Regions from separate parts of the Streptomyces nojiriensis genome, predicted to be linked through region 3. Evidence: riboswitches for the same ligand, from Rfam matches in the RefSeq annotation. Region 3 holds a riboswitch; each other region holds the start of a gene.
The links. Region 3 has a riboswitch for cyclic di-AMP ahead of JYK04_RS34315 (M23 family metallopeptidase). Riboswitches for the same ligand answer to the same signal wherever they lie in the genome.
Positions count from the first base shown of each region.

Region 1: another riboswitch for cyclic di-AMP. It lies ahead of JYK04_RS18235 (transglycosylase family protein); the one in region 3 lies ahead of JYK04_RS34315 (M23 family metallopeptidase).
Region 2: another riboswitch for cyclic di-AMP. It lies ahead of JYK04_RS31090 (M23 family metallopeptidase); the one in region 3 lies ahead of JYK04_RS34315 (M23 family metallopeptidase).

Region 1 is NZ_CP071139.1:3,929,768-3,939,585, reverse strand. It holds gene JYK04_RS18260 (SurA N-terminal domain-containing protein) at 1-493, shown strand, start outside; gene JYK04_RS18255 (nucleoside triphosphate pyrophosphohydrolase) at 548-1,585, shown strand; gene JYK04_RS18250 (globin domain-containing protein) at 1,604-2,800, opposite strand; gene JYK04_RS18245 (cytochrome P450 family protein) at 2,931-4,244, shown strand; gene JYK04_RS18240 (LysM peptidoglycan-binding domain-containing protein) at 4,422-5,369, shown strand; cyclic di-AMP (ydaO/yuaA leader) riboswitch at 5,646-5,818, shown strand; gene JYK04_RS18235 (transglycosylase family protein) at 5,822-6,550, shown strand; gene eno (phosphopyruvate hydratase) at 6,842-8,122, shown strand; gene JYK04_RS18225 (FtsB family cell division protein) at 8,222-8,710, shown strand; gene JYK04_RS18220 (DUF501 domain-containing protein) at 8,767-9,318, shown strand; gene JYK04_RS18215 (Ppx/GppA phosphatase family protein) at 9,315-9,818, shown strand, end outside.
Region 2 is NZ_CP071139.1:6,677,403-6,687,220, forward strand. It holds gene JYK04_RS31070 (restriction endonuclease) at 1-468, opposite strand, end outside; gene JYK04_RS31075 (DNA gyrase/topoisomerase IV subunit A) at 568-3,024, opposite strand; gene JYK04_RS31080 (M16 family metallopeptidase) at 3,290-4,651, shown strand; gene JYK04_RS31085 (M16 family metallopeptidase) at 4,672-6,039, shown strand; cyclic di-AMP (ydaO/yuaA leader) riboswitch at 6,256-6,414, shown strand; gene JYK04_RS31090 (M23 family metallopeptidase) at 6,428-7,231, shown strand; gene JYK04_RS31095 (GntR family transcriptional regulator) at 7,418-8,095, shown strand; gene JYK04_RS31100 (HPr family phosphocarrier protein) at 8,813-9,094, opposite strand; gene JYK04_RS31105 (bifunctional acetate--CoA ligase family protein/GNAT family N-acetyltransferase) at 9,278-9,818, shown strand, end outside.
Region 3 is NZ_CP071139.1:7,417,947-7,427,764, reverse strand. It holds gene JYK04_RS34320 (SGNH/GDSL hydrolase family protein) at 1-480, opposite strand, end outside; gene JYK04_RS34315 (M23 family metallopeptidase) at 644-1,597, opposite strand; cyclic di-AMP (ydaO/yuaA leader) riboswitch at 1,600-1,776, opposite strand; gene JYK04_RS34310 (tyrosine-protein phosphatase) at 2,092-2,883, shown strand; gene JYK04_RS34305 (aspartate aminotransferase family protein) at 2,923-4,338, opposite strand; gene hpnH (adenosyl-hopene transferase HpnH) at 4,335-5,366, opposite strand; gene JYK04_RS34295 (phosphorylase family protein) at 5,372-6,037, opposite strand; gene shc (squalene--hopene cyclase) at 6,037-8,100, opposite strand; gene JYK04_RS34285 (polyprenyl synthetase family protein) at 8,497-9,672, opposite strand; gene hpnE (hydroxysqualene dehydroxylase HpnE) at 9,669-9,818, opposite strand, start outside.

The DNA of each region.
Region 1 (9,818 bases), 3.5 Mb from region 3:
GCTCCAGGCCCAGGTCAACGACGTCCGCGCGGCGCAGAACCGTTCCGGGCAGGCCGCCGCCGAGCTCATCGCCAGCACCCCCCACCTGGAGCGGCAGAAGCTCGACGCGCTCCTCCAGAGCCGGATCATCGACAAGATGGCCGACACCGCCGGGCTCACGGCCACCCAGAAGGACATCGAGGACGAACGCAAGGCGTACGTCGACGAGAACGGCGGCAACGAGCAGTTCGAGGCACTGCTCCTGCAGAAGGGGGCCATGGCCCCCGGCCAGGTCGACCGCTTCCTCCGGGACCGGGTGCTGCTCACCGCGCTCACCGCCAAGTACGGAGCCGGGAAGCTGGAGGAGCCCGCCCGCGCCGCCGTCAAGGCGCTGCACATCGAGGTGAACCCGCGCTACGGCGCCTGGGACGCCAAGGAGATCAAGCTCGGCACCGGGGAGACGCCCTGGATCACCCAGCGCACGCGGCCCGAGGCGGCGCCCGCCGGAGCCTGAGGCTCCGGGGGTCCCCCGGACCGCGGGCCGCCGCGGCGGAGGTAGGTTCGGAGGGTGACCGACCACGCCGAACCCACCGCCGCCCCCGCCGAGCCCACGGGCCGCATCGTCCTGCTGACCACCAGCCACCGGGTCGCCCCCGGCGTGCTGTCCTGGCCGGCGTGGCAGACCCTGCACGCCGCGGACCGGGTGCTGTGCGCCGACCCCGGCCACCCGCAGCTGCCGTACCTGCGGGAGGCGGGCATCGAAGTCACGTTCGAGAGCCCGGACGCGCACGCGCTGGTCGAGGCCTGCGCGGGCGGCCGTACGGTCGTGGTGCTCCCGGGCGGCGAGGGCGACCAGCGGCTAACCGACGGGCTGGCCCGGCTGGCCGGCTCGGGTCGCGTCTCCATGCCCGATCTGGAACTGCTCCCGGGCTCCTACGACCTGCCGGGCGCGCGCCTGCTCGACCTGGTCCAGGTGATGGACCGGGTCCGGCGCGAGTGCCCGTGGACCTCCCGGCAGACCCACGAGGGCCTGGCCAAGTACGCCATCGAGGAGGCGTACGAGCTGGTCGAGGCCATCGAGGACGGGGACCGGGAGGAGCTGCGCGAGGAACTCGGCGACGTGCTGCTCCAGGTGGTCTTCCACGCCCGGATCGCCGAGGAGGCCGGCGGGGACGACGGAGCCGACGGGGACGGCGAGGACGCCGTCGAGGCCTTCTCCATCGACGACGTGGCCGGGGCGCTCGTCACCAAGCTGATCCACCGGCACCCGCACGTCTTCGGTGACGCGGAGGCCGAGACCCCGGAGGACGTCAGCGCGCACTGGCAGCGCACCAAGGCGGTGGAGAAGCGGCGGGAGTCGGTCACCGACGGGATCCCGGTGGGCCAGCCCGGCCTGGCGCTCGCCGCCAAGCTCGCGGGCCGGGCCCGTACGGGAGGCGTGGCCGTGGAACTGCCCCGCGGCGAGGGCATCGGGTACGAGCTGCTGGAGCTCGCGGCCCGCGCCGAGGCGGCGGGCATCGACCCCGAGACCGCGCTGCGCGCGGCGGCCCGTGCCTACCGGGACGCGATCCGGGCGGCCGAGGGCCTGGCGGAGCCGGGCGAGTAGCGGGCCCCGGGCACTCCTTCAGTACGTCCTCGGCGCGCGGGCCGAGGGGTCGTGCCAGTGCGGCGCCGGGCGGTCCAGGAACCACTCGCCGAATCCGAGCGGGCGCTCCCCGTACCCGTGGCCCCGGGCCGGCACCGCGTCGTGGAAGAGGCGGCCGGGGCGGGCGCCGAGCTCCCGCAGGAGGTGGGCGGTCTCCGCGATGAACGGCGGCGGACCGCTGAGGTAGACGTCCTGGTCCGGCCACAGGCCCCGGTTGCCCAGCGCGGTCGCCAGCCGGTCGGTGGCCTGGTTGCGGTGGCGTCCGGGGGCGGGCGTGATGTAGGTGACGGCGAGCCAGGCGCAGCTGGCGGCGTACGCGTCGATGAGCGGGCGGTCGTAGAGGTGCGCGCCGTCCCGGGCCACCACGAAGAGCCGTACGTCCTGATCGCAGGGGTGCTCCGCGAGATCCTCCAGCAGGGCCCGGATGGGCGCCCAGCCGGTGCCGGCGGCGATCAGGCTGACCGGGCGGTCCTCGCGGCGGAAGGTCAGCTGCCCGCCGGCGGCGCCGAGCCGCAGTACGTCGCCCGGCCCGGTCTCGCGGACCAGGGCGGTGCTCAGCCGCCCGCGGTCGACCCGGCTGACGTGCAGGTCGACGGTGCCGTCGGGGCGGGGGGCGTTGCCGATGGAGTAGGTGCGCCAGGCCGTCGGGACCCGGTCGCTGCTCACGCTCGTGTACTGGCCGGGGAGATAGGGGAAGGGGGCGTGCGGCCGTAGCGTGAGGACGCCTATGTCCGGTCCGTACCGGAGGTGGCGCACGACCTCCGCGTCCCACCACGGCGGGTCCTCGCTCGCGTCGGCGCCGGCCGTCATCGCGTCGGCCATCACCTGGTAGGCCTCGGCCCAGGCCTTCTCGACCGGCGGGGTCCAGGCCGCGCCGGAGGTCTCGGCGAGTGCGGCGAGCAGGCTGGCGCCGACGGCCGCGTAGTGCTCGGGGCGGACCAGGAACTTGCGGTGGTCGCGTCCCAGGTCGCGCAGGTAGGGGCCGAGGCGCTCGTCGTCGAGGTGGGCGATCACGTGGGTGAGCGCGGCGAAGAGCCGGTCCCGCTGGCGTTCCATGTCGTGGAGGGAATCCGGGAAGAGCGCGCGGACTGCGGGGTTGTGCCAGAAGAGGTGGGTGTAGAAGAACTTGACGGCGTGCTCGGCCCGTCTCTCCACCACCGCGAAACTGCTTTTCAAGATCCTGACATCCACAAAACCGAAAGTAGGAATGCCGGAGAAGTTCAGGTCAAGGGATGGACGATCTACGGACAGCCGCGACGAACCACCCATATCGGATGGGGGCTCGGCGCCGGGATACGGTCGTCGGGTGCACGAGCAGACCTCCGGAACCCCCGCCGAATCCCCCGCGGACCTTCCCGCCGACGCCTCTTCCGCCGAGGGTCCCACCCTCTTCGACTGGGAGTTCGCGACCGACCCCTACCCGGCGTACGCCTGGCTGCGCGAGCACTCCCCGGTGCACCGCACCAAGCTGCCCAGCGGGGTCGAGGCGTGGCTCGTCACCCGGTACGCCGATGCCCGCCAGGCCCTCGCCGACCAGCGGCTCAGCAAGAATCCGGCGCACCACGCGGAGCCGGCGCACGCCAAGGGCAAGACCGGGATCCCGGGGGAGCGCAAGGCGGAGCTGATGACCCACCTGCTCAACATCGACCCGCCGGACCACACCCGGCTGCGGCGGCTGGTGTCGAAGGCCTTCACCCCGCGCAGGGTCGCCGAGTTCGCCCCGCGGGTGCAGGCGCTCACCGACCACCTGATCGACGCTTTCGCGGGGAAAGGTGAGGCTGATCTCATTCACGAGTTCGCCTTCCCGCTCCCCATCTACGCCATCTGCGAGATGCTCGGGGTACCGCGCGAGGACCAGGACGACTTCCGCGACTGGGCCGGCATGATGATCCGCCACGGCGGCGGTCCGCGCGGCGGAGTGGCCCGGTCGGTCAAGCAGATGCGGACCTACCTCGGCGAACTCATTCACCGCAAAAGGGATGATCTGGGTGATGACCTGATCTCCGACCTGATCCGGGCGAGCGATCACGGCGACCATCTGACGGAGGGCGAGGCCACCGCCATGGCCTTCATCCTGCTTTTCGCCGGTTTCGAGACCACCGTGAACCTCATCGGCAACGGGGTCCACTCCCTCTTCATGAACCCCGGGCAGCGCGAGCGCCTCCAGCTCTCCCTCGCCGCGGGGGAGAGCGGACTGCTGGCCACCGGGGTCGAGGAACTGCTGCGTTACGACGGGCCGGTGGAGCTGGCGACCTGGCGGTTCGCCACCGAGCCGCTGACCCTCGGCGGCATGCGGATCGAGGCCGGCGATCCGGTCCTGGTCGTCCTCGCGGCCGCCGACCGGGATCCGGAGCGCTTCGCGGACCCGGACACCCTCGACCTCTCCCGGACCGACAACCAGCACCTCGGATACGGTCACGGCATCCACTACTGCCTGGGCGCTCCGCTCGCCCGGCTCGAAGGACAGACCGCGCTCGCGACTTTGCTGACGCGTCTGCCCGATCTGGAACTGGCCGTTCCACCCCAAGACCTGCGCTGGCGCGGGGGGTTGATCATGCGAGGGCTGCGGACTCTTCCCGTTCGATTCGCGGCTCAAAACACTTGCGCGAAAGCTGATTAAAAGTCAGGTTCGGCCTTGACTTGTGACAATCGTTCGAAGGCCGCTAGGTTCTGCCGTTACCCCGCTGTTATATGCGAAAGGTGATCCCTCATGCTCTCCGGGAACGGCCGTCACAGACGCCCCCGCCAGGTCCCCGCGCTGGTCGTCACAGCCGGAGTCACTGGCTCTGCGCTGGCCATGCCACTGTTGGCCGCCACCAGCGCCACCGCCGCCGACACGTCCACGTGGGACAAGGTGGCCGAGTGCGAGAGCGGCGGCTCGTGGAGCGCGAACTTCGGCAGTGGCGCCTACGGCGGACTCCAGTTCACCCAGGAGGAGTGGCAGAGCGCCGGCGGGCTCGACTTCGCCGAGCGCCCCGACCTGGCGAGCCGTTCCCAGCAGATAGCCGTCGCCGAGCGGGTGCTGGGCTCGACGGGGCCGCAGGCCTGGCCGCTGTGCGCGGCCTCGGCCGGTCTGGTCCGGGAGAGCCCCGCCGCACAGGTGGACCCCGGTCTCCCCGGCGGCCACGGTCCCATCGCCCCCGCGCCGTCCCGCCCGGACGACGCCGTTCCGTCCACCGGGGGCGGCAAGCCGTCCACGGACTACGGGTCCCCGACCCCGGCCCCGGCCCCGAGCCCGTCCGGTACCCCGTTCCTGATCCCCGACGCGCCGTCCATCGGACTGCCCGTCATGCCCGCGCCGGACGTCCCGACGACGCCTCCGGCCGACCCGACGGCGCCGGTCCAGCCGGGCGGCCCGACCGGTACGCCGACCCCCGTCGACCCGACGGCGCCGACGCTGCCGGTGGACCCGACCGCGCCCACCACCTCGCCTTCCACGCCGGGCCTGCCCCCGGTCGACCCGACGGCCCCCACGGCCCCGGCGGTCCCGCAGACCACCGCCACCACTCCTGTCGAGGGCAACGGCAAGCACCGCGGTGCGCCGGAGGCCGAGCCGAAGGCGTCGTCTGATGCCGCGTCGGACCCCACCTACACGGTCCAGGCGGGCGACAGCCTGGCGACCATCGCGGTTGCCAAGGGCGTAAAGGGGGGCTGGAACGGTCTCTACCAGGCCAATGAGCAAGTCATCGGTGAGGACGCCGACCTCATCAAGCCCGGCCAGAACCTGGATCTAACCCCGCAATAAGGACAGTTCAGTTATCCGGAAAGAGCCGAATGTCGGATTTCTATAAGTGAGACATGTGTCTCTTCCGGTCAACTGGCGTGTCCCGCCTCGGGGCTTCCGCAAACCCCGTCCTCACCTGCGCAAATGCCCCTGCGGGGGGTGCAAGTAGGGGCCGTTTCTCCCCGATGTTCCTCGTTGAACATCGGGGAGAGACCTGTCTACCTTCTGAATCGCTCGCCACCGCGAGCTCCTTCGACCGCATCGCCGAATCCTGCCGGCGGACGAAGGGAACAGTCGTCGCGTCAAGCGCCGAAGGCAGGAGCGGGGGAACCAAGGTAGGTGCCGGGAGCGGCCGTTGAGAGACGGTCACGCCACCGGCTTGGGGTTAAGACGTGCGCTAGGTCGCACGGCCGGGCAACTCACTCGCCCGAACCCGACAGCTCACCTCGTAGGCGTCGGTGAGGAGAAACTCCATGCTGCTTTCCGGCAAGGGCAAGCACCGTCGCGGTACTGCAATCGAGCGGTCTGTCCGGATCGTCACGCTCGCCGGTGTCGCCGGTGTGGCCGTGGCCGCCCCCCTGATGGCCGCGGGCACCGCCAGCGCCGCCACCACGTCCGAGTGGGACAAGGTCGCGCAGTGCGAGTCCGGTGGCAACTGGTCCATCAACACGGGCAACGGCTACTACGGCGGTCTGCAGTTCTCGCCGTCCACGTGGGCCGGGTTCGGTGGCAAGTCGTACGCCGCGCAGGCCAACCAGGCCTCCAAGTCGCAGCAGATAGCCGTCGCGGAGAAGGTCCTCAAGAGCCAGGGCAAGGGCGCCTGGCCGTCCTGCGGCAAGGGTCTGTCGAACTCCGCCTACACCGGTGGCGGCTCCGAGACCCCGGCGTCGTCGAAGCCGCAGTCCAAGCCGCAGTCGAAGCCGCAGCCGAAGCCCGAGACCAAGAAGACCGAGACCAAGGCCGCGCCGAAGCAGGAGACCAAGCGCACCGAGGCTCCGACCACCCGCTCCGAGCGCGCCGAGGCCCCGGTCGCGCCGAAGACCGGCAACGGCTCGTACGAGGTCAAGCCGGGCGACACCCTGGGCACCATCGCCGAGGCCAACGGCGTCAAGGGCGGCTGGCAGCAGCTCTTCGAGCTGAACAAGGACATCGTCTCGGACGCCGACCTGATCTTCCCGGGCCAGAAGCTGAAGCTCAGCTGAACACCGCGGCAAAGCCGCGAAAACATCTACGCGGCGTCAGCTGACCCCGTGCAGGATTTCCACCGCCCGGCGCGTGCCCCACGCGCCGGGCGGTGCCGCGTGCGGCCCCCGAACGCCGATGATCAAGCGACCTATGTCCCGGAAGAGGGGTATTCGGTCGCTTTTTCGTCCCAGGGTCCGGGCGGTCGGGCGGCCCAGTGCCCGGAGCCGGTTAGGCTCTAGGCGGCAAGGCCATCCCACGGCCTGACACGCCACCGCACACTCAGCGTCACATCCCAGAAGGAGATGCTCGTGCCGTCCATCGACGTCGTCGTAGCCCGGGAAATCCTGGACTCCCGAGGCAACCCCACGGTCGAGGTCGAGGTGGGCCTCGACGATGGCAGCACCGGCCGTGCTGCAGTTCCGTCCGGCGCCTCCACCGGTGCATTCGAGGCCATCGAGCTCCGTGACGGTGACCCCAACCGTTACTTCGGCAAGGGTGTCGAGAAGGCCGTCCTCGCCGTCATCGAGCAGATCGGCCCGGAGCTCGTCGGCTACGACGCCACCGAGCAGCGTCTGATCGACCAGGCCATGTTCGACCTGGACGCCACCGACAACAAGGGCTCGCTCGGCGCCAACGCCATCCTCGGCGTGTCCCTGGCCGTCGCGCACGCCGCGTCCGAGGCCTCGGACCTTCCGCTCTTCCGCTACCTCGGCGGTCCGAACGCGCACCTGCTGCCCGTTCCGATGATGAACATCCTCAACGGTGGGTCGCACGCCGACTCCAACGTGGACATCCAGGAGTTCATGATCGCCCCCATCGGCGCGGAGTCCTTCTCCGAGGCGCTGCGTTGGGGTGCCGAGGTCTACCACACCCTCAAGAAGGTCCTGCACACCAAGGGCCTCTCCACCGGCCTGGGCGACGAGGGCGGCTTCGCCCCGAACCTGGAGTCCAACCGCGCCGCGCTCGACCTCATCATCGAGGCCATCAAGCAGGCCGGCTACACCCCGGGCAAGGACATCGCGCTCGCGCTCGACGTCGCCGCGTCCGAGTTCTACAAGGACGGCCAGTACGAGTTCGAGGGCAAGTCCCGCTCGGCCGCCGAGATGACCGACTACTACGCCGAGCTCGTCGAGGCGTACCCGCTGGTCTCCATCGAGGACCCGCTGTTCGAGGACGACTGGGACGGCTGGAAGACCATCACCGACCGCCTCGGCGCCAAGGTCCAGATCGTCGGTGACGACCTGTTCGTCACGAACCCGGAGCGTCTGGCCCGCGGTATCGAGGAGGGCTCCGCGAACGCCCTGCTCGTGAAGGTGAACCAGATCGGTTCGCTGACCGAGACCCTGGACGCCGTCGAGATGGCCCAGCGCAACGGCTTCAAGTGCATGATGTCCCACCGCTCCGGTGAGACCGAGGACGTCACCATCGCCGACCTCGCCGTCGCCGTGAACTGCGGTCAGATCAAGACCGGCGCCCCGGCCCGCTCGGACCGTGTCGCCAAGTACAACCAGCTGCTGCGCATCGAGGAGATCCTCGACGACGCCGCGGTGTACGCGGGCCGCAGCGCCTTCCCGCGCTTCAAGGGCTAATCACCCCCCTGAGGGGCTGGCCTCCGTACGTCCCCGCACTCGGTCCCGTACCGTGTGCGGGGACGTATTGCGTAGTGCGCACCTAGGGGAGGCGGACCAATGGCCGGGAACCGGGATCGGTTCTCCACCTTCTCCACCGCGACGAGGCTCAAGCAGCTCGGCGAGCGGACCGCCGCCCACGTCTACCGGTCGCAGTCGCGGCGTCAGGTCCGCCGCAGCCGGCTCACCGGCCGCGCCGCGCTCCTGGTGCTCGTCCTCTGTACGCTGGTCGTCGCCCTCGCGTATCCGATGCGCCAGTACGTCTCCCAGCGCTCGGAGATCGCGAAGCAGCAGCGGGCCGCCGCGGCCGCGCGGGACCGCCTGGAGCGGCTCCGCGACGAGAAGGCCCGCTGGCAGGACGACGCCTACGCGGAGCAGCAGGCGCGCAAGCACCTGCACTTCCTGCGCCCGGGGGAGATCAGTTACATCATGAGCGACCCCGGGGCCCAGCCCCCGCAGCCGCACCGGACCGGCCACGCCGGCTCCGACCGCCCCTGGTACTCCAACGTCTGGGACGGCGTCGACAAGGCCGACCGCCCCGGCGAGTGATCCGTACCGCCGTACCGCAGCACCCATCCACGAGAACGAAGAGACTTCCTCCAGGCATGCAGACGCCCCCGCCCCAGACCGACCGGACCGAGCCGACCGACGCGGACATCGAGGCGTTCGAGCAGCAGCTCGGCCGCCCGCCGCGCGGGCTGCGCGCCATCGCGCACCGCTGCCCCTGCGGGCAGCCGGACGTGGTGGAGACCGCCCCGCGGCTCCCCGACGGCACCCCCTTCCCGACGCTGTACTACCTGACGTGCCCGCGCGCGGCCTCCGCGATCGGCACGCTGGAGGCCAACGGCGTGATGAAGGAGATGCAGGCCCGGCTCGCCGAGGACAAGGACCTGGCCGCCGCCTACCAGGCCGCCCACGAGGACTACATCCAGCGGCGCGACGCCATCGAGGTGCTCCAGGGCTTCCCGAGCGCCGGCGGCATGCCGGACCGGGTGAAGTGCCTGCACGTGCTGGTCGGCCACTCCCTGGCCGCCGGCCCCGGGGTGAACCCGTTCGGTGACGAGGCCCTGGCGATGCTGCCGGAGTGGTGGGCCAAGGGTGCCTGCGTCGTCCCGTGCGGCGAGAAGAAGACGGACGACGAGGAGCCGGGGGCGTGACCCGGGTCGCCGCCGTCGACTGCGGTACGAACTCCATCCGGCTGCTGGTGGCGGACTGCGACCCGGCCACCGGCGAGCTGGTCGAGCTGGACCGCCGGATGACCATCGTCCGGCTCGGCCAGGGCGTGGACCGGACCGGGCGCCTGGCCCCGGAGGCGCTGGAGCGCACCTTCGCCGCCTGCCGCGAGTACGCGGGAGTGATCAAGGAGTTCGGTGCGGAGCGGGTGCGCTTCGTGGCGACCTCCGCCTCCCGGGACGCCGAGAACCGGGCGGACTTCGTCCGGGGCGTCCTGGACATCCTGGGGGTCGAGCCCGAGGTGATCTCCGGTGACCAGGAGGCGGAGTTCTCCTTCACCGGCGCGACCAAGGAGCTGACGGCCCACGAGCACCTGGAGCGGCCGTTCCTGGTGGTGGACATCGGCGGCGGCTCGACCGAGTTCGTGGTCGGCGAGGAGCACGTACGGGCCGCGCGGTCCGTGGACATCGGCTGCGTCCGGATG
Region 2 (9,818 bases), 740 kb from region 3:
GGCCAGTTGCTGCCGGCGCTGCGCCTCCGCGGCGTTCGCGGCCTGCCAGGCCTGGGTGTAGCGGGCGTGCGCCTCCCGCTCCGCCTGCGCACGCTGGTTCGACCCGAGCGTCCAGCCGCTGCTCTGCCGCTGGAAATCCTCGATGCGGGGCATCGGCACCGGGTGCGCCAGGGCACCGGGGTCGAAGGGCTGCAGCCGGTCGGGCCGGGCCAGGGCGGATATCCGGAACGCCGGTGCCCGGCAGCCCGCGGCCAACAGGCACTTGAGGGCCTCGACCTCGGCGTCGAGCTGCGCGGTACGCCGCAGGGCCTCGGCCTCGCGGTACTGCCGGTGGCTCCGGTTCGCGTCCCGTTCGTGGGCCCGCTGCCGGCGCTCGGCCTCCCGCTGCTGGACCAGCTGCGTCTGTTGCTGCCGGCGCTGGGCCTCCGCCCAGTTCCCGATCAGTCCGCTGCCCGCTCGACGGCTCATCAGCTGCGTTCTCCCCCCACCGCGTCCACGGGGAAAACACTAGTCGGCATTCGGGTGGTACGTCCCCCCGGTCGTACCACCCGAACGCCCTCCCGCGACCTACAGTGCGGCTCCCGCCAGCGCCGCGACCGCCGACGGCAGTGCCGCCCCCGAGCCGTCCCGGCGCGGGTCCACGGCCGGCAGCTCGGCCGGAGTGCCGTTCGCCGCCGCCGCGCGGACGGGGGAGCCGCCCGCCCAGGCCAGGACCAGCACGTCCTCGCCCTTCAGGAACCGCTGGCAGCGCACGCCGCCCGTGGCCCGGCCCTTGCGCGGGTACTGGTCGAAGGGGGTCAGCTTCCCGGACAGCACCGAGCCGTCCAGGGTGCCGTGCGAGCCCGCCACCGTGAAGACCACGGCGTCCCGCGCCGGGTCCACGGCCGAGAAGTGGATCACCTTGGCGCCGTCGGCGAGCTTGATGCCCGCCATACCGCCCGCCGGACGGCCCTGCGGGCGGACCTGGCCCGCCGGATAGCGCAGCAGCTGGGCGTCGTCGGTGATGAAGACCAGGTCCTCCTCACCCGTGCGCAGCTCGACCGCGCCGACGATCCGGTCGCCCTCCTTGAGGGTGATGACCTCCAGCTCGTCCTTGTTCGCCGGGTAGTCCGGCACGACGCGCTTGACCACGCCCTGCTCGGTGCCCAGCGCGAGGCCCTGCGAGGACTCGTCCAGCGAGGTCAGGCAGATCACCTTCTCGTCCGCCTCCAGCCCGGAGACGAACTCCGAGACGGGGGCGCCGCCCGCCAGGTTCGGCGCGGCGTGCGTGTCCGGCAGCTGCGGCAGGTCGATCACCGACAGCCGCAGCAGCCGCCCGTACGAGGTGACCACGCCGACATCGGCCCGGGCGGTCGCGGCGACCTGCGAGACGATCAGGTCGTGCTTGGCGCGGGCGCCGCCCTCCTCCTCCGGCAGCGCGTCGCCGTTCGCCGTACGCGCCAGCAGGCCCGTCGAGGACAGCAGCACCCGGCACGGGTCGTCCGCGACCTCCAGCGGAACGGCCGCCACCGCGGTGCCCGCGGACTCCAGCAGCACCGTACGGCGCCCGGTGCCGAACTTCTTCGCGACCGCCGCCAGTTCCGCGGAGACCAGCTTGCGCAGCTCGCTGTCCGACTCGAGGATCCCGGTCAGCTCGTCGATCTCGCCCGTCAGCCGGTCGCGCTCGGACTCCAGCTCGATCCGGTCGAACCGGGTGAGCCGGCGCAGCGGGGTGTCCAGGATGTACTGGGTCTGGATCTCGCTCAGCGAGAACCGCTCCATCAGCCGGGACTTGGCCTGCGCGGAGTTGTCGCTGTCCCGGATGAGCCGGATGACCTCGTCGATGTCGAGGAGCGCCACCAGCAGGCCCTCGACCAGGTGCAGGCGGTCGCGGCGCTTGGTGCGGCGGAACTCGCTGCGCCGCCGGACGACCTCGAAGCGGTGGTCGAGATAGACCTCCAGCAGCTCCTTGAGGCCCAGCGTCAGGGGCTGCCCGTCCACCAGCGCCACGTTGTTGATGCCGAAGGACTCCTCCATCGGCGTCAGCTTGTAGAGCTGCTCCAGCACGGCCTCCGGGTGGAAGCCGTTCTTGATCTCGATGACCAGGCGCAGGCCGTGCGAGCGGTCGGTGAGGTCCTTCACGTCGGCGATGCCCTGGAGCTTCTTCGAGCCGACCAGGTCCTTGATCTTCGCGATGACCTTTTCGGGGCCGACCGTGAAGGGCAGTTCGGTGACGACCAGGCCCTTGCGGCGCGCCGTCACGTCCTCCACGGCCACCGTCGCGCGGATCTTGAAGGTGCCGCGGCCGTTCTCGTAGGCGTCCTTGATGCCCGAGAGCCCGACGATCCGGCCGCCCGTGGGCAGGTCCGGACCCGGCACGAAGCGCATCAGCGCCTCCAGGTCCGCCTGCGGGTACCGGATCAGGTGGCGGGCGGCCGCGATGACCTCGCCGAGGTTGTGCGGGGGCATGTTGGTGGCCATCCCGACCGCGATCCCGGACGCGCCGTTGACCAGCAGGTTCGGGTAGGCGGCGGGCAGGGCGACCGGCTCCCGCTCCTGGCCGTCGTAGTTGGCGGTGAAGTCGACGGTGTCCTCGTCGATCGACTCCGTCATCAGCGAGGTGGCGTCGGCCATCTTGCACTCGGTGTAACGCATCGCGGCCGGCGGGTCGTCGTTGCCGAGCGAACCGAAGTTGCCGTGGCCGTCGACCAGCGGCAGCCGCATGGAGAAGGGCTGCGCCATGCGCACGAGGGCGTCGTAGATCGACGCGTCACCGTGCGGGTGGAGCTTGCCCATGACCTCGCCGACGACACGGGCGCACTTCACGTAGCCGCGGTCGGGGCGCAGGCCCATCTCGTTCATCTGGTACACGATGCGCCGGTGCACCGGCTTCATGCCGTCCCGGGCGTCGGGCAGGGCACGGGAGTAGATCACCGAGTACGCGTACTCGAGGAAGGAGCCCTGCATTTCGTCGACGACGTCGATGTCGAGGATCTTCTCCTCGAAATCCTCCGGCGGCGGGGTCTTCGTGCTGCGGCGGGCCATCGCTGCGCGGCTCCTTAACCAAAATGGGGTGTGCTGGGTGTCGGGCGGGGTGTCTGGCTGGGTCTGGCGGTCTTGTGGTGTCCGGCGAGGGTACGACGCGGACCATTGTGGCCCGACGCACCGACAACGCCGACTCCGACCCCGGGGGTCCCCCGGACGGAGTGCGGGGGAGTGACCCGGGAACTTATCCGGCGGTCGGCGCGCTTGCATACAGTGGCAGGTCGATAAGAAATCTCTGCATCGCGATCGAAGGGACCACATGCCCATGGGTCACACGGCCACAGCCCAGGCCGGCTCCGGCGGCCTGACAGCGACCGAGCACCGGCTGGCCAACGGCCTGCGCGTGGTGCTCTCCGAGGACCACCTGACCCCGGTCGCCGCGGTCTGCCTCTGGTACGACGTCGGCTCGCGCCACGAAGTCAAGGGACGCACCGGCCTGGCTCACCTCTTCGAGCACCTGATGTTCCAGGGGTCGGCGAGCGTACCCGGCAACGGGCACTTCGAACTGGTCCAGGGCGCCGGCGGCTCCCTCAACGGCACCACCAGCTTCGAGCGCACCAACTACTTCGAGACGATGCCGACCCACCAGCTGGAGCTCGCCCTCTGGCTGGAGGCGGACCGGATGGGGTCCCTGCTGGCCGCCCTGGACGACGAGTCCATGGAGAACCAGCGCGACGTCGTCAAGAACGAGCGCCGCCAGCGGTACGACAACGTCCCCTACGGCACGGCCTTCGAGCGGCTCACCGCCCTGGCCTACCCCGAGGGCCACCCGTACCACCACACCCCGATCGGCTCCATGGCCGACCTGGACGCCGCCTCCCTGGAGGACGCGCGCACCTTCTTCCGTACGTACTACGCGCCCAACAACGCGGTGCTCTCGGTCGTCGGCGACATCGACCCCGAGCAGACGCTCGCCTGGGTCGAGAAGTACTTCGGCACCATCCCCGCGCACGACGGCAAGCAGCCGCCCCGCGACGGCTCGCTGCCCGACATCATCGGGGAGCAGCTGCGCGAGGAGATCGTCGAGGAGGTCCCGGCGCGTGCGCTGATGGCCGCCTACCGGCTGCCGCACGACGGCACCCGCGAGTGCGACGCCGCCGACGTGGCGCTGACCATCCTGGGCGGCGGCGAGTCCTCGCTGCTGCACAACCGGCTGGTACGCCGCGACCAGAGCGCCGTCGCGGCCGGCTTCGGCATGCTGCGCCTGGCCGGGGCGCCCTCCCTGGGCTGGCTGGACGTCAAGACCTCCAGCGGGGTCGAGATCCCCGACATCGAGGCGGCCGTGGACGAGGAGCTCGCGCGGTTCGCCGCCGAGGGCCCGACGGCCGAGGAGATGGAGCGCGCCCAGGCGCAGCTGGAGCGCGAGTGGCTGGACCGGCTGAGCACGGTGGCCGGCCGCGCCGACGAACTGTGCCGCTTCGCGGTGCTGTTCGGCGACCCGCAGCTGGCGCTGACCGCCGTCCAGCGCGTCCTCGACGTCACCGCCGAGGAGGTGCAGGCCGTGGCCGCGGCCCGACTGCGCCCGGACAACCGCGCGGTGCTCGTCTACGAGCCGCTCGCGGCCGACGAGTCCGACCAGCACGACGAGTCCGACGACTCCGACGAGAACGAGGGGGCGGAGCAGTGAGCGACACGGCAGCCGTCACGATGACCTTCCACCCGCGCCCGCAGGCCGGCGAGCCGCAGCCGTGGGCCTTCCCGGCCCCCGACCGCGGGCAGCTGTCCAACGGGCTGACCCTGCTGCGCTGCCACCGGCCCGGCCAGCAGGTCGTCGCGGTCGAGGTCAACCTCGCCGCCCCGCTGGACGCCGAGCCCGAGGGCCTGGACGGCGTGGCGACCATCATGGCGCGGGCGTTCTCCGAGGGCACCGACAAGCACTCCGCCGAGGAGTTCGCGGCCGAGCTGGAGCGCTGCGGCGCCACCCTGGACGCGCACGCCGACCACCCGGGCCTGCGGGTCTCGCTGGAGGTCCCGGCCTCCCGGCTGCCCAAGGCGCTGGGCCTGCTCGCCGAGGCGCTGCGCGCCCCCGCCTTCGCCGACGCCGAGGTCGACCGGCTGGTGCGCAACCGGCTCGACGAGATCCCGCACGAGCTGGCCAACCCCCAGCGCCGCGCCGCCAAGCAGCTCTCCAAGGAGCTCTTCCCCGCCACCCTGCGGATGTCCCGGCCGCGCCAGGGCACCGAGGAGACGGTCGCCCGGATCGACTCCGCCGCCGTACGCGCCTTCTACGAGGCCCACGTACGCCCCGCCACCGCCACCGCGGTGGTCGTCGGCGACCTGACCGGCATCGACCTGGACGCCGTGCTCGCGGACACCCTGGGCGCCTGGACGGGCAACACCGCCGCCGCCCTCCCGGTGCCGCCGGTGACCGCCGACGACACCGGCCGCGTGGTCATCGTGGACCGGCCCGGCGCGGTCCAGACGCAGCTGCTGATCGGCCGGATCGGGGCGGACCGCCACGACCGGGTGTGGGCGGCCCAGGTGCTGGGCACGTACTGCCTGGGCGGCACGCTCACCTCGCGCCTGGACAAGGTGCTGCGCGAGGAGAAGGGGTACACCTACGGCGTGCGCGCCTTCGGCCAGGTGCTGCGCTCCACCGCGGACGGCAAGGGCGCCTCGATGCTCGCCATCAGCGGCTCGGTGGACACCCCGAACACCGGACCGGCGCTGGAGGACCTCTGGAAGGTGCTGCGCACCCTCGCGGAGGGCGGTCTGACCGACGCCGAACGCGATGTCGCCGTGCAGAACCTGGTGGGCGTGGCCCCGCTGAAGTTCGAGACGGCGGCCTCGGTCGCGAGCACGCTCGCCGACCAGGTCGAGCAGGAGCTGCCGGACGACTACCAGGCGCAGTTGTACGCCCAGCTCGCCGAGACGGGCACGGTGGAGGCGACCACGGCGGTCGTCAAGGCCTTCCCCGCGGACCGGCTGGTCACCGTCCTGGTGGGCGACGCGGCGCTGATCGAGGAGCCCGTGCGGGCTCTTGGGATCGGAGAGGTCACGGTCGTCTCCAACTGACCGTCGGACGACGGCTCATTGAGGGCCGGCTGAAGGTTTCAGCAAGGGGTTCTGGTGACTTGTCACCAGAACCCCTTTTGTCCGTTTAGTGGTGAGGTTGCTTGTATGCGGTGTGGCGTACGCAACAAAAAGCCGTGTCTGTTTGGCGATTGACTGATGATCCGCCTAGCGTCGGCCGTGCTGTCCGTCAGTTGTGCCCGCCGCACCCGCGGCACCGGGCAGCGATCGCCGAGTCCCCGTCAGGCGCGAGCCTGGGGAGCCGGGGACCCACATGAGTCCCTGGGGTGAATCGGACCCCCTCGCAAGAGGAGATCCGTAGGAGACCTTCCTGCTCCGAACCCGTCAGCTAACCCGGTAGGCGAGAAGGAAGGAAAGGATCAAACCCTTCATGGCGTTTGGCAGTCGTCCCGCTGGTACCGGTAAGCACCGTGGCTCCAGCCGTCTGAGCAAGAAGACCGCCGGTTACGCCGGTATCGCCGCGATCGCCACCACGGGTGTCGTCGGCTCCCTCGCCGCCCCGGCCTTCGCCGCGGACAACCACAGCAGCACCATCGGCCAGGACAACGGCCTGGGCGCCGTGGTCGTCGCCGAGGACCTCGCGGGCGACATCGCAGACCAGGCCGAGACCCAGCACCGCGGCGCCGAGCAGGACGCCGCCAAGGCGCAGGCCGAGGCCGACGCGAAGCAGCGGGCCGCGGAGGCCAAGCGCCTCGCCGAGGCCAAGGCGAAGGTCGAGCGCGAGGCCGCCGAGCGCGCCGCCCGCGAGGAGGAGCGCAAGCGCCTCAACACCTTCGTCGCCCCGGTGGACGGCTCGTACGTCAGCACGCAGTACCACGCGGGCGGCGGCATGTGGTCCTCCGGCTCCCACACGGGCATCGACTTCCACGCCGCCTCCGGTACCTCGGTCCACGCGGTGGGCGTCGGCACCGTCGTCGAGGCCGGCTGGGGTGGCGCGTACGGCAACAACGTCGTCATCAAGCACAACGACGGCACCTACACCCAGTACGGGCACATGACCTCGCTGAACGTCTCCGTCGGCGACCAGGTCACCCCCGGCCAGCAGATCGGCCTGTCGGGCTCCACCGGCAACTCCAGCGGCCCGCACCTGCACTTCGAGGCCCGCACCGGCTCGCAGTACGGCTCGGACATCGACCCGATCGCGTACCTGCGCTCGCACGGCGTCAGCCTCTGACACCGCCTCGCACCGCTTCACCGAAGACCCCGGCTCCCCGAGCCGGGGTCTTTGTGTGTTGCGTCCTTGTGTAAATGTTTCGTATTTCTGGCCGCTCTCGGAAATTATCGTGTGTTGCAATAGAGTCGCAGCACGCGCATGTGCGTGCAATGAGGCTGGCAGACGGAAATAGGCGGAGGTTCGGTCTTGCGTATTCCTGCGCACGCGGTATGCACAGCAATCCGCGACGACATCGTCTCCGGGGTGTTCGAGCCGGGCGGCCGGCTGACCGAGGAGGTGCTGGCCCGCCGGTACGGGGTCTCGCGCGTCCCGGTGCGCGAGGCCCTGCGGACCCTGGAGTCCGAGGGGTTCGTGACCACGCGGCGGCACGCGGGGGCCTGCGTGGCGGAGCCGACCGAGCAGGAGGCCGCGGACCTGCTGGAGCTGCGGATGCTCCTGGAGCCGCTGGCCGCGGCGAGAGCGGCCCGGCGGCGCACCGACGCGCACCTCAAGGTGCTGCGCGGGCTGGTCAGGCTGGGGCAGGAGCGGGCCAGGCGGGGCCAGGGCGAGGATCTGCGGTCCCTGGGCGGCTGGTTCCACGAGACGCTCGCCCAGTCCTCCGGCAGCCCCGGGCTGATCGCGCTGCTCACGCAGATGCGGCACAAGATCGCGTGGATGTACGTGGTGGAGGCGCCGGCCCGGCCCGTGGACTCCTGGGCGGAGCACGGGGCGATCGTGGACGCGGTGGCGCGCGGTGACGCCGAACGGGCGCGGGCGCTGACCGCGGTCCACGCCGACCGGGCGGCGGGGGCGCACCGGCTGCGGCTCCGCGCGGCGGTGAGCACTTCGCAACCTGCCGTAAACATGTCGGGCGGCCGGCATTAACAGGAGCCGTATACAAAGGACGGGATCGCTTGAATTCGCTGTCCGGCGGCCGGTTCGTTCCGTGTCGGCCAATTCTCTGTGCGGAATTCCGGCGGAGCTGAATTCGGCGTGCGCCGGGCCGGATTCCGGTGGGGTCTTTTCCGCCGGGCGGTATTTCCGGCGGCGTCCGCGGGTCCGCGGGTCCGCGGGTCCGCGTTGCCCGCGGGGTGAGCACATCGGACGGGCCCGGGTCGCGCCGGAGCCCGGCCCGGCCTCCCGGCTCCCGAGCACGACCCCCGGGCAGGCCACCGGTCCCGAGCCGGAGACCGCCCCCGGGCCGGCCCCAGGCTCCCGAGTCGGCCCTGGCCCCGAGCCGGAGGCCGGCGCCCGACCGGCCCCGGCTCCCGAGCGTGGCCACTGGCCCCCGAGCCGGAGAACGCCCCCGGAGAGGCCCCGGCTCCCGAGCGTGGCCACTGGCCCCCGAGCCGGAGGCCGCCCCCGGGCCGGCCCCGGCTCCCGAGCGTGGTCACTGGCCCCCGAGCCGCAGGCCGGCCACTGAACCGGAGAGCGCGCATGGCCAGCCGCCGGCCCCCGAGTCGGCCGCCGGCCCCCGAGTCGGAGGCCCGGCCCCGGGGCGGAACCTGGTTCCGGGCCCAGGGCCTCGGTCCGGGGAACGACGAAGCCGCGGTCCCCCGGAGCGGGGGCCGCGGCTTCGCGCGTGGAGCCGAACCCGAAGGGTCAGACGGTCTCGGGGAGCTCCTCGAGACCCTCGGCGACCAGCTTCGCGAGGCGGTCGAGCGCGGCGTCCGCACCCTCGGCCTCGGAGGCGAGGACGATCTCCTCGCCGCCTTGGGCGCCCAGGCCCAGGACCGCCAGCATGGAGGCGGCGTTGACGGGGTCGCCGCCGGACTTCGCGATGGTCACCGGGACGCCGGAAGCGGTCGTCGCACGGACGAAGATCGAGGCGGGACGAGCGTGCAGGCCCTCGGCCCAACCAACGTTGACGCGGCGCTCTGCCATGGTGATGCCCTTCAGGTTCTTACGGTTGTCTAGACCAGTCTCTCACGACGCCCGGAATGCTCGGGCCTACCTCCGGCCAGAATTTTCCGCCGTTCGACCCTCCCCAGCTTGCCCTGATACGTCCCGTCCCGCCTCGGCGCCGCGCGAGGGCTCCACGGCCTGATCCGGCCGTAAGGTAGGCCCATGACCATCGAGTCGGACCCCTCGTACCCGGCCCACTGGGAAGCCGATGTCGTCCTGCGCGACGGCGGCACCGCCCGGATCAGGCCCATCACCACCGAGGACGCGGGCCGGCTCGTCAGCTTCTACGAGCAGGTCTCGGACGAGTCGAAGTACTACCGGTTCTTCGCCCCCTACCCCCGGCTCTCCGACCGCGACGTTCACCGCTTCACGCACCACGACTACGTGGACCGGGTCGGGCTCGCCGCGACCATCGGCGGCGAGTTCATCGGCACCGTCCGCTACGACCGCATCAGCGCCGACGGCCGGCCCGCCTCCGCACCCGCCGACGAGGCCGAGGTCGCCTTCCTCGTCCAGGACGCCCACCAGGGCCGCGGGGTCGCCTCCACCCTCCTCGAACACATCGGCGCGGTGGCCCGCGAGCGCGGCATCCGGCGGTTCGCCGCCGAGGTGCTGCCCGCCAACACCAAGATGATCAAAGTCTTCACGGACGCCGGCTACCAGCAGAAGCGCAGCTTCGAGGACGGCTCCGTCCACCTCACCC
Region 3 (9,818 bases):
CGGGCAGTCGTAGCGGTCGGCGATGGCGCGGACGTGCGCGCTGTACGTCGCCACCTTCCCGCGGAGGTGCTTGAGCACCGGTACGCCCCGGGTGTCGAAGCCCGTGGTGATCATGACCTGGCCCACGGCTCCGGTGAGGTCGGCCACGGCCGCCTCGAACCGCTCCGCCACGTCGTCCGGGTCGGTGCCGGGCCGGATGATGTCGTTGCCGCCCGCACAGAAGGTCACCAGGTCCGGTGCGAGGGCCTTGGCTCTCGGGAGCTGGTCGGCCACGATCTGGTCGAGGAGCTTCCCCCGCACCGCCAGATTCGCATACCGGAAGTCATGCTCTTCGCGCTGATCGGCCAGGAGCACGGCGAGCCGGTCCGCCCAGCCGAGAAATGAATCCCCGGGTCCCGGGTCCCCCACGCCCTCGGTGAAGCTGTCCCCGATCGCCGCGTACGAGCCGATGGTCTTGAGTTTCGTCGTCGTCGCTGCCACGAGAACCCATACTTCACTCCCGTAACCAACCTACGCCAACGTAATGAGGGGTTGACGGACCGTGATCTATACCACGCGGGGGATAAGGAATAAGTACACGTGAGGCCGGGACCCCCCTCGGGTCCCGGCCCCACGCGTGTCGGTGCTCCTGCGGCGGGTGCCGTCAGAGGCTCGCGCCCTTGGAGCGGAGGTAGGCGATCGGGTCCATGTCCGAGCCGTAGGACGGGGTCGTACGGATCTCGAAGTGGAGGTGCGGGCCGGTCGAGTTGCCGGTGGAGCCGGAGAGGCCGATGGCCTGCCCGGCGGTGACGCTCTGGCCGGAGGAGACGGAGAGCTGGGACAGGTGGGCGTACTGGGAGTACTTGCCGTCCGCGTGCCGGATGACGATCTCGTTGCCGTACGAGCCGCTCCAGCCCGCGGAGACCACGGTGCCCGCACCGACGGCCTTGACGGTGGTGCCCATGGCGGCGATGAAGTCGACGCCGGTGTGGTAGCCGGAGGACCACATGGCGCCCGCGACCTTGTACTGGGTGGAGATGCCGCCGCTGACCGGGGCCACGAAGCCGCCGGCGGACTGCGGCGCGGCGGCGGGGGCCTCGGCCTGGGGCTCGGCGGCGGCCTCCCGCTGCGCCGGGGCGGCCTGCTCGGCCTGCTTGCGGACCGGCTTCGGCGCGGCCTGCGCGGCCGGCTCCGCGTCGGCCTCGGGGGCCGGGGCGGCCTCGGCCTCGGCCGGAGCCGCCTCGCCGGGACCGCCGATGTTCAGCTTCAGGCCCGGGTGGATCAGCGACGGGTTGACCCCGACGGCCTCGCGGTTGTCGGCGTACAGCCGCTCCCAGCCGCCGGACAGGTGGCGCTCGGCGGCGATCTTGGAGAGGCAGTCGCCCGGCACGACGGTGTAGACGGTCGGCGCGGCCTGCGCGGCGGCGACGGGAGCCGCCTGCAGAGCGACGGGAGCCTGCGGGGTCACCGCGGTCGCGGCGGCCGGGGCACCGGCCGCGTGGGCGCCGGCGGCGCCGATCAGCGGCAGCACGAGGGCCGCGCCACCGGTTCCGGCGACGGCGAAACCGCGGGAAAGGGAAAGGGACTTGGGGCGGCGGTGCTTACCCTTTGCAGGCATGACGAATTCCTCTCCGGCGCCTGCGAGGTGAGCTGTCGGGTTCGGACTGGAGATGTCCGGCCGTACATGTACGGGACACGCACGACTTCACCCCGAGCCGTCCCGGTGAATTGATCTCCGGGTCGGCGGCTTACCTGGTTCCCCCGCTCCTGCCGCGCGAAATAGGTCGGATGCGGTTTCCGGGAGGCGGCAGGATTTGGCGGTCCACCCGGATCGATCGCGAAGGTAATCCCTTGCGGCCGCACGGAACAAGCCGTGAATTCCCTGACGGAATAACAGGCATGAGGGACCGCCGGAATTACCGTCACCCTCCGTCCATTCCGCACCGGCAACAACCGCCCCGGCGGGGCCATTCGCCTTTAGTGATCAGGCACTCACGGTCACCGTATGATCTGGCTCACGGGGGCGTGCCCGATCTCGCCTCCGGATATGGCAAGTTGGCGCCAAGCAGTGCAATTCGGACAGAGGGCCCACGACGTGGCGGAGGAGTTGCTTTGACCCAGCAGATACAGGAGCCGGAGCTGTCCGGAGTGCGCAATTTCCGCGATGTGGGCGGATTGCCGACTTCTGACGGACGAACGGTCAGGGCGGGACGACTGTTCCGAAGCGGACATCTCGCACATGCCACCGAAAGCGACGCAGAATTCCTCGCCTCGCTCGGCCTCCACACCATCTTCGACTTCCGCAACGGCGCCGACCACGCGCTGGAGGGGCCGGACGTCGAGCTGCCCGGCGTCCGGAACGTCAACATCCCGCTCTCGGACCCGGCCGACGGGCGGGAGTTCTGGCGGCTGGTCCGCGACGGCGACCTCGTGCAGCTGCGCGAGCTCCTGGGCGACGGCAAGGCCGCGGCCCGGATGTCGAACTCGTACCGCGGGATCATCGGGCAGCGCACCGCCGAGCACAGCCGGGTCGTGCACGCCCTCGCCGAGGACAGCGTCCCCGCGCTCATGCACTGCGCGGCCGGCAAGGACCGGGCCGGCCTGTCGATCGCCGTCACCCTGCTCGCGCTGGGCGTCGAGCGGGAGGCGATCGTGGCGGACTACCTGGAGTCGAACGCCCCGCACCGCCGCTACCGCGTGCGCCGCACCGACGAGTCGGAGGGTGCCCGCTCCCCCGAGGTGATGGAGCTGCTCGCGCCGCTCTTCGACGCCCGCGCCGAGTACCTGGTGGCCGCCTTCGACACCATCGACGAGCTCTGGGGCGGGGTCGACCGCTACCTGGCGGAGGGCCTCGGGCTGACGCCCGAGACCCTCGACCGGCTGCGGGACCGACTGCTGGTCTGACGCGGCGGGGGCCGGTTCCCCCACGGGGTGGGCGGGCCGTCAGCGCGTGGCGACGGCCTGCTTCACCAGCGTCCTGCCGAAGTCCCAGATCAGCCCGGAGCCGCCGTGCGCCTCGTCCATGACCTCGCGGAAGGCCCCGACGAACCGGTCCACGTCCTGCTCGTCCACGATCAGCGGCGGGATCAGCTTGATCACCTCCAGGTGGTCCCCGGAGACCTGGGTGAGGATCCGGTGCTTCTGCAGCAGCGGCACCACGACCATCTGCGCGAAGAGCCCCTTGCGGGCCGCCTGCAGCATGGTCCACCGGCTGCGCAGGCCCAGCGAGGACGGCCGGCCGAACTCGATGCCGATCATCAGCCCGCGCCCCCGCACCTCGTGCAGCAGCTCGTACTCGTCCACCAGCGCGGCGAGCCGCCCGCGCAGCAGGTCGCCCATGGCCCGGGCGTTCGCCACGACCTCCTCGTCCTCCATGACGGACAGCACCGCGAGGCCCGCCGCCATGGCCTGGGCGTTGGACCCGAAGCTCGCGGAGTGCACGAGCACCCGGTCCATGGACGAGTAGACCTTCTTGAAGATCCAGTCCTTGCCCAGGGTGGCGCCGACCGGCACGTAGCCGCCCGACAGCGCCTTGGCCACGCACACCAGGTCCGGTTCCACGCCCGGCTCGTGCTGGTACGCGTAGAAGTCCCCGGTACGTCCGAGGCCGGTCTGCACCTCGTCCGCGATCAGCAGCGCCCCCCGCCGGTGCAGCATCTCCTGCGCGGCGAGCAGGAACCCGGGCGGGGCGGCCAGGACCCCCTTGCCCTGGATCGGCTCGACGACGAAGGCGGCCACGTCCCCGCGCTTCAGCTCGCGCTCCAGGGCCGCGAGGTCCCCGAGCGCGATCCTCGTGTCGGGGAGCAGCGGTGCGAAGCCGTCGCGGAAGCCGCCCTCCCCGTTCACCGAGAGGGAGCCCGCGGTCAGCCCGTGGAAGGCGTGGTCGCAGTAGAGGATCCTGGCGCGCCCGGTGGCGTACCGGGCGAACTTCAGGGCCGTCTCCACCGCCTCGGTGCCGCTGTTGCCGAAGAAGACCCGGTCCAGGTGCGGGCTGTACGAGAGCAGCTTCTCGGCCAGCAGCCCGGGCAGCGGCTGGCAGTCGAACCGGGTCAGGTCGGCGAGCTGGGCGTCCAGGACGTCGTGCAGGGCGCGGCGGACGACCGGGTGGTGCCGGCCCAGGCCCATCACCCCGAACCCGGCCAGCATGTCCAGGTAGTCGTTGCCCTCCGCGTCCCAGAAGTGGGCGCCCTCGGCCCGCTCGTAGACCTTGTCGAATCCGATGGTGTGCAGCATCCGGGGCAGCTGGTGGTTGAGGTGCCGGGCGTGCAGCTCGTACCGCTCGGCGCCGCGCTCGGCCAGCAGGGCGCCGAGGTCGAAGCCCCGGCCCCGGCCGCCCGCCCCCTCCTCCGCCGGGGTCATGCCGACGCGTCCCGGTTGCCGCCGATCGTCTCCCGGGCCGCGCGCAGGGTCTCCTTGAGGGAGCCCATGGTGGCGAGGACGGCGGTGGGCTCGTAGCCGCAGTGCGCCATGCAGTTCGCGCAGCGCGGGTCCTTCCCGCGGCCGTACTTGTCCCAGTCGGTGTCATTGATGAGCTCGCGGTACGTCGGTACGTAGCCGTCGCTCATCAGATAGCAGGGGCGCTGCCAGCCGAAGAGGGAGTAATTCGGAATGGCCCAGGCCGTGCAGGGGAAATCGACCTTTCCTTCCAGGAAGTCCAGGAAGAGCGGGGAGTGGTTGAGCCGCCAGCGCCGCCGGTTGCCGCCCGCGAAGGCCTTCCTGAAGAGTTCCCGGGTCTGTTCGACGCCCAGGAAGTGCTCCTGGTCGGGGGCCTTTTCGTAGGCGTAGGCGGGCGAGATCATCATTTCGTCGACCTGGAGGTCGTCATTGAGGTAGTTGAGTACCTCGATGATCGTCTGCGGGGTGTCGGTGTTGAAGAAGGTGGAGTTGGTGGTCACCCGGAACCCGCGCTTCTTCGCCTCCTTGATGGCGGCGACCGCCTCGTCGAAGACGCCTTCCTTGGCCACCGACTCGTCGTGGCGCTCGCGCAGACCGTCGATGTGCACGGCGAAGGCGAAATACGGGGACGGGGTGAACTTCTCGATCTTCTTGCGCAGCAGCATCGCGTTGGTGCAGAGGAATACGTACTTCCGCCTCGCCACCAACTGCCGGACGATCTCGTGGATCTGCGGGTGCATCAAGGGCTCGCCGCCCGCGATGGACACCATGGGCGCACCGGACTCCAGTACGGCGCCGACCGCCTGGGCGACCGGCATGCGCTGCTTGAGCACCCCGGCCGGGTGCTGGATCTTCCCGCACCCCTCACAGGCCAGGTTGCAGGCGTAGAGCGGTTCCAGTTCGACGATCAGCGGGAACTTCTCGCGCTTGCGGAGCTTCTGTTCGAGAAGATACGTCCCGACCCTGATGGACTGGCGCAGCGGCATGGCCATCTGGCTCACCTCCTGGGGAGCAGCAACGAACGGTGCCATTCATGAAACGCGGGCAGTACGGCACGCAGGACACGGAAGGCCGATATTCCCCCGCGCACCGTGCCGATACGGACGAGCTCGTGCTCCGGAGCGTCCACGATCACCCGGACGGCCGCAACCGGACGGCCGCCGCCGCGGGTGGCGGTCCACAGGGTGGCCGCGGACTCCATGTCGACCGCGATGGCGCCGGTGGCGCGCAGCTGCGCGCGCTCCTGGCCGCGGACGACGTGGTCGGATCCGGTCAGGGCGCCGCGGTGGACGGTCCGGCCCGGCACGGCCCGGGCCAGGGCCTCGGCGAGCAGGGCGCTGCCGGTGCAGGTGACGGTCCCCAGCGGGTCGCGGGTCTCCTCGGCGACGACCAGGTCCCCGGGGTGCATGCCGGGGACCAGCCCGGCGCAGAACCCGGTCGCGAGGACGGCGGCGAGGTCCATGCCCGGCCGGCCCAGTGCCCGGCCGACGGATCGCTCGGCCGCGCGCGGGCCCATCCCGGTGCGCAGCAGGACGTGCCCGCCGGCCGGTCCGTGCCCCGGGCCGCGGCAGGAGCTGCGCAGCGCCGCCTGCTCGATGCGCAGCGCGCAGGCCACCAGCAGCGGGTCGGGGCCGCGGGCCCGGTCCCCGCCGTCGGCGGGCATCACGCCTCCCCGGCGGCTGCCGGGTGCGCTCCGGCCGGGGCGAACGGTTCCCCGTACAGGTAGCGGCCGAGCGCGGTGAGCGGGAAGACCTGCCGGTACAGGTGGTAGTTGATGGAGAAGTCCCAGGGGAAGCCGGTGCCGGTGAAGTACGGCTCGTCCCAGGTGCCGTCCTCCTTCTGGGTCTGCACCAGGTGGGCGATGCCCCGCTCCACGGCCCTGCCCGCGCGCTCACCGGCCGACAGCAGGGCCATCAGCGCCCAGGCGGTCTGCGAGGCGGTGGAGGCGCCCTTCCCGGCCCAGGACGGGTCCTTGTAGGAGCGCTGGTCCTCGCCCCAACCGCCGTCGTCGTTCTGTACGGATTCCAGCCAGCGCACGGCCCGCCGGATCGCGGGATGACCCGGGGAGATCCCGGCCGCGGTGAGGGCCGGGACCACCGCGCCGGTGCCGTAGACGTAGTTGGTGCCCCAGCGGCCGAACCAGCTGCCACTCGCCTCCTGTTCCGCCAGCAGCCAGGCGATGCCGCGGCGGGTCCGGGCGTCTCCCGCGCGGCCCTCGAAGGCGAGCATCTCCACCACGTGGGCGGTGACGTCGGCCGAGGGCGGGTCGATGACCTCGCCGAAGTCGCAGAAGGGCAGCTTGTTCGGCAGGGGGCTGGTGTTGTCGGCGTCGAAGGCGCCCCACGCCCCGTTCCTCGACTGCATGCCGAGGTTCCACGACACCCCGCGGGCGATGGCCGCCTCGACCCGGGCCGGGTCCGGGTGCCTGATCCGGCGCAGGGCGAGGACCACCTCGGCCGTGTCGTCGATGTCGGGGTAGGTGTCGTTGTGGAACTCGAACGCCCAGCCGCCGGGGGCGAGCCCGGGTCGGCGCACGGCCCAGTCGCCCGTGCGGACGATCTCCTCGCCGAGCATCCAGTCGGCCGCCTTGACCAGCGCCGGGTGGTCGGGGCGCAGGCCCGCGTCGGCCAGGGCGATCGCGGCGAGGCAGGTGTCCCACACCGGGGACTGGCAGGCCTCGATCATCCGGGCGCCGTCCGCGCGCCACACGGCGAACCGCTCCAGGGACTCCAGTCCGGCGCGCATCACCGGATGCCCGAGGTCGTAGCCGAGCAGGTGCAGGGCGATGACCGAGTACACGGCGGGCGGCTGGATCCCGCCCCAGCAGCCGTCGTTCTCCTGGCGTTCGACGATCCAGCGGCCGGCGCTGGCCATCGCGGCCTTGCGCAGTCGGCGCGGGGCGAACCGCCGGTAGGCGTGCAGGGCCTTGTCCATCCGCTGGAAGGCGCCGTCCCAGCTGGTCAGCGGGGCGAGTCTCCTGGCGGGGCGGGGTGTACGGGCGTCGGTGTGCAGTTCGTCGAGGGCGAAGGGGGCCGGGCGGACCGGGCGCAGTGCGGAGACCACGGTGAGCGGGACGATGGTCTGGCGGGCCCAGCAGCCGAAGTCGTAGATGTTCAGGGGCACCCAGGGCGGCAGGAAGACCAGCTCGGGCGGGAGTTCGGGCAGGTGGTCCCAGCTCCACCAGCCGAAGAGGGCCAGCCAGATCCGGGTGAAGACGCGGGCGGCGGCGATCCCGCCGTGGGCCCGGATCCAAGCCGAGGCCCGGCTCATGTGCGGGGAGTCCGGAGCGTCCCCGGCGAGGCGCAGTGCGACGTAGGCCTCGATGGTGGCGGACAGTTCGGGCGGTCCGCCGTGGAAGGTGGCCCAGGTGCCGTCCTCGCGCTGTTCGCCGCGGATGAAGAGGGCGGCGGCCCGGGTGGTGGCCTCGTCCCGGATCCCGAGGAACTGCCGCAGGAGCAGGTCCTCGGCGTCCATGGTGACGTTGGTCTCCAGGTCGCCCTTCCACCAGCCTTCGGGGTCCTGGCGGTCCAGGAGGTTGCGGGTGGCGCGCGCGGCGGCCTCGTACACCCCCGGCCGGGTGCCTTCCGGCGGCCGGGGCAGGTCCGCGGTGGTCCGGCCCGGCCGGTCGTGCCCCGGGCCGGGGGACGGGTCCGCGGTGAGGGCACGGCCGCCGCCCCGGCCGGTGTTCGGCGCGGGCGGGCCGCCCGGCTTCGCCGCGGGCGGCATCGTGGCCACACCCTGCCGGCCGGCGGGCGGGGCCAACGGCCCCGGTTCGGCCGTCGGCGGGGCGGAACGGACGCCCTGCGCGCCGGCCGTGCCCGGCGGGCCGTACTCGGCCCGCGTGCCTGCCCGGCCCGCACGGGACGGGGCGGGCGGACCCGGTTCCGCGGCCGGACCACGGGCGCGCCCCACGCCGGGGCCTGCCGGGAGGCCCTGGGCCCCCGGGGTGGATTCGCTGCCGGCGCCGGCGCTCTCGGCGCTGCCGTCGGTCGTCGCTGTCATGGCTTCCCCTTAGAACAGTGTCCTGTGCTGTGCTGGGGTCTGCCGTCGGCCGGTGCGCACCACGCTCAGGTGGCGGCGCCGGCCGGCGACTCGCGATTCATATCCGCTGTCGGGTGGCGATCACCTCTTGCGCACGACGACGAAGTCCGCGAGGGCCACGAGCTGGTCGCGCACGCGCTGCGGCATGTCGACGTCGTCCAGGGCCCGGATCGCGACGGCGTGCTGGCGGCGCGCCTCGTCGGCGGTCCACCGGCGGCCGCCGGCGGCCTCGATGAGGGCCGCCCGGGCGGCGAACTCCTCCTCCGAGAAGTTCTCGAAGTCGCTGCTCTTGGCGTCGGCGGCGAGCAGTTCGGCGAGCTGCTCGGAGGCCTCCCCGCCGGCCGCGAGGGCGGCGACCACCGGCAGGGACTTCTTGCGCTGGCGCAGGTCGCTCCAGGTCTGCTTGCCGGTCGCCTCCGGGTCGCCCCAGATGCCGAGCAGGTCGTCGACGGCCTGGAAGGCGAGGCCCAGGTGGTAGCCGTACTCCTCCAGCTTGTCGGCGGTGCGGTCGTCCGCGCCGCCGAGCACCGCGCCGATGGAGACCGCGCAGGCGAGCAGGGCGCCGGTCTTGTTGCCCTCCATCTCCAGGCACTCCTCGACGCTGACGCGCTCGCGGTGCTCGTAGGAGATGTCCTGCGCCTGGCCGTCGATGAGCTTGCGGCTGGCGGTGGTCAGGCGGCGCGTCGCGCGGCCCGCCTCGACGGTGCCGAGCTCCAGCAGCACCTCGTTGGCGAGGGCGAACAGGGCGTCGCCGACCAGGATCGCGAGGGCCGGGCCGTGCACCTTCCACACGGTGTCGCGGTGGCGGCGCTGCTCGTCGCCGTCCATCAGGTCGTCGTGCAGCAGCGAGAAGTTGTGCACGAGCTCGACCGCGACGGCGCCCGGGATGCCGACCTCGGCCGCGGCGCCCGCGGCCTCGGCGGAGAGCAGCGCGAGCGCGGGACGCACGGCCTTGCCGCCGTCGCCGTCCGCCACGTTGCCCTGGGCGTCGATCCAGCCGAAGTGGTAGGCGGCGACGGTGTCCATCGGCGCCGCGAGCCGGTCGACGGCGGCGCGGAGCGCGGGGGTCGAGAGCGTACGGCCGCGTTCCAGGAGCGCGATCGTGTCTGCCTTCTCCACGCCCCCTCCGGCTGTGCCCACACTGGCATCCGTGTTCTCGACAGCCGGGTTCCCCGGGTTCACTGGCTCTCCTCTTGTTCCTGTACGTGCTGTGCCGCTGGTGCTGGTGGTGCCGGTGCTACTGATGGTGCTCGTCATGCCGCCTCCTGCAGAGGGTGTTCGCGGTGGCGGCCGAGCGCGGCGAGTGCGGCGTGGGCCGCGCTCAGTCCGCTCCGGACGGCGCTCTCCATGGTCGCGGGCCAGCCCGTGGCAGTCCACGCACCGGCGAGGTAGAGCCCCGGCGT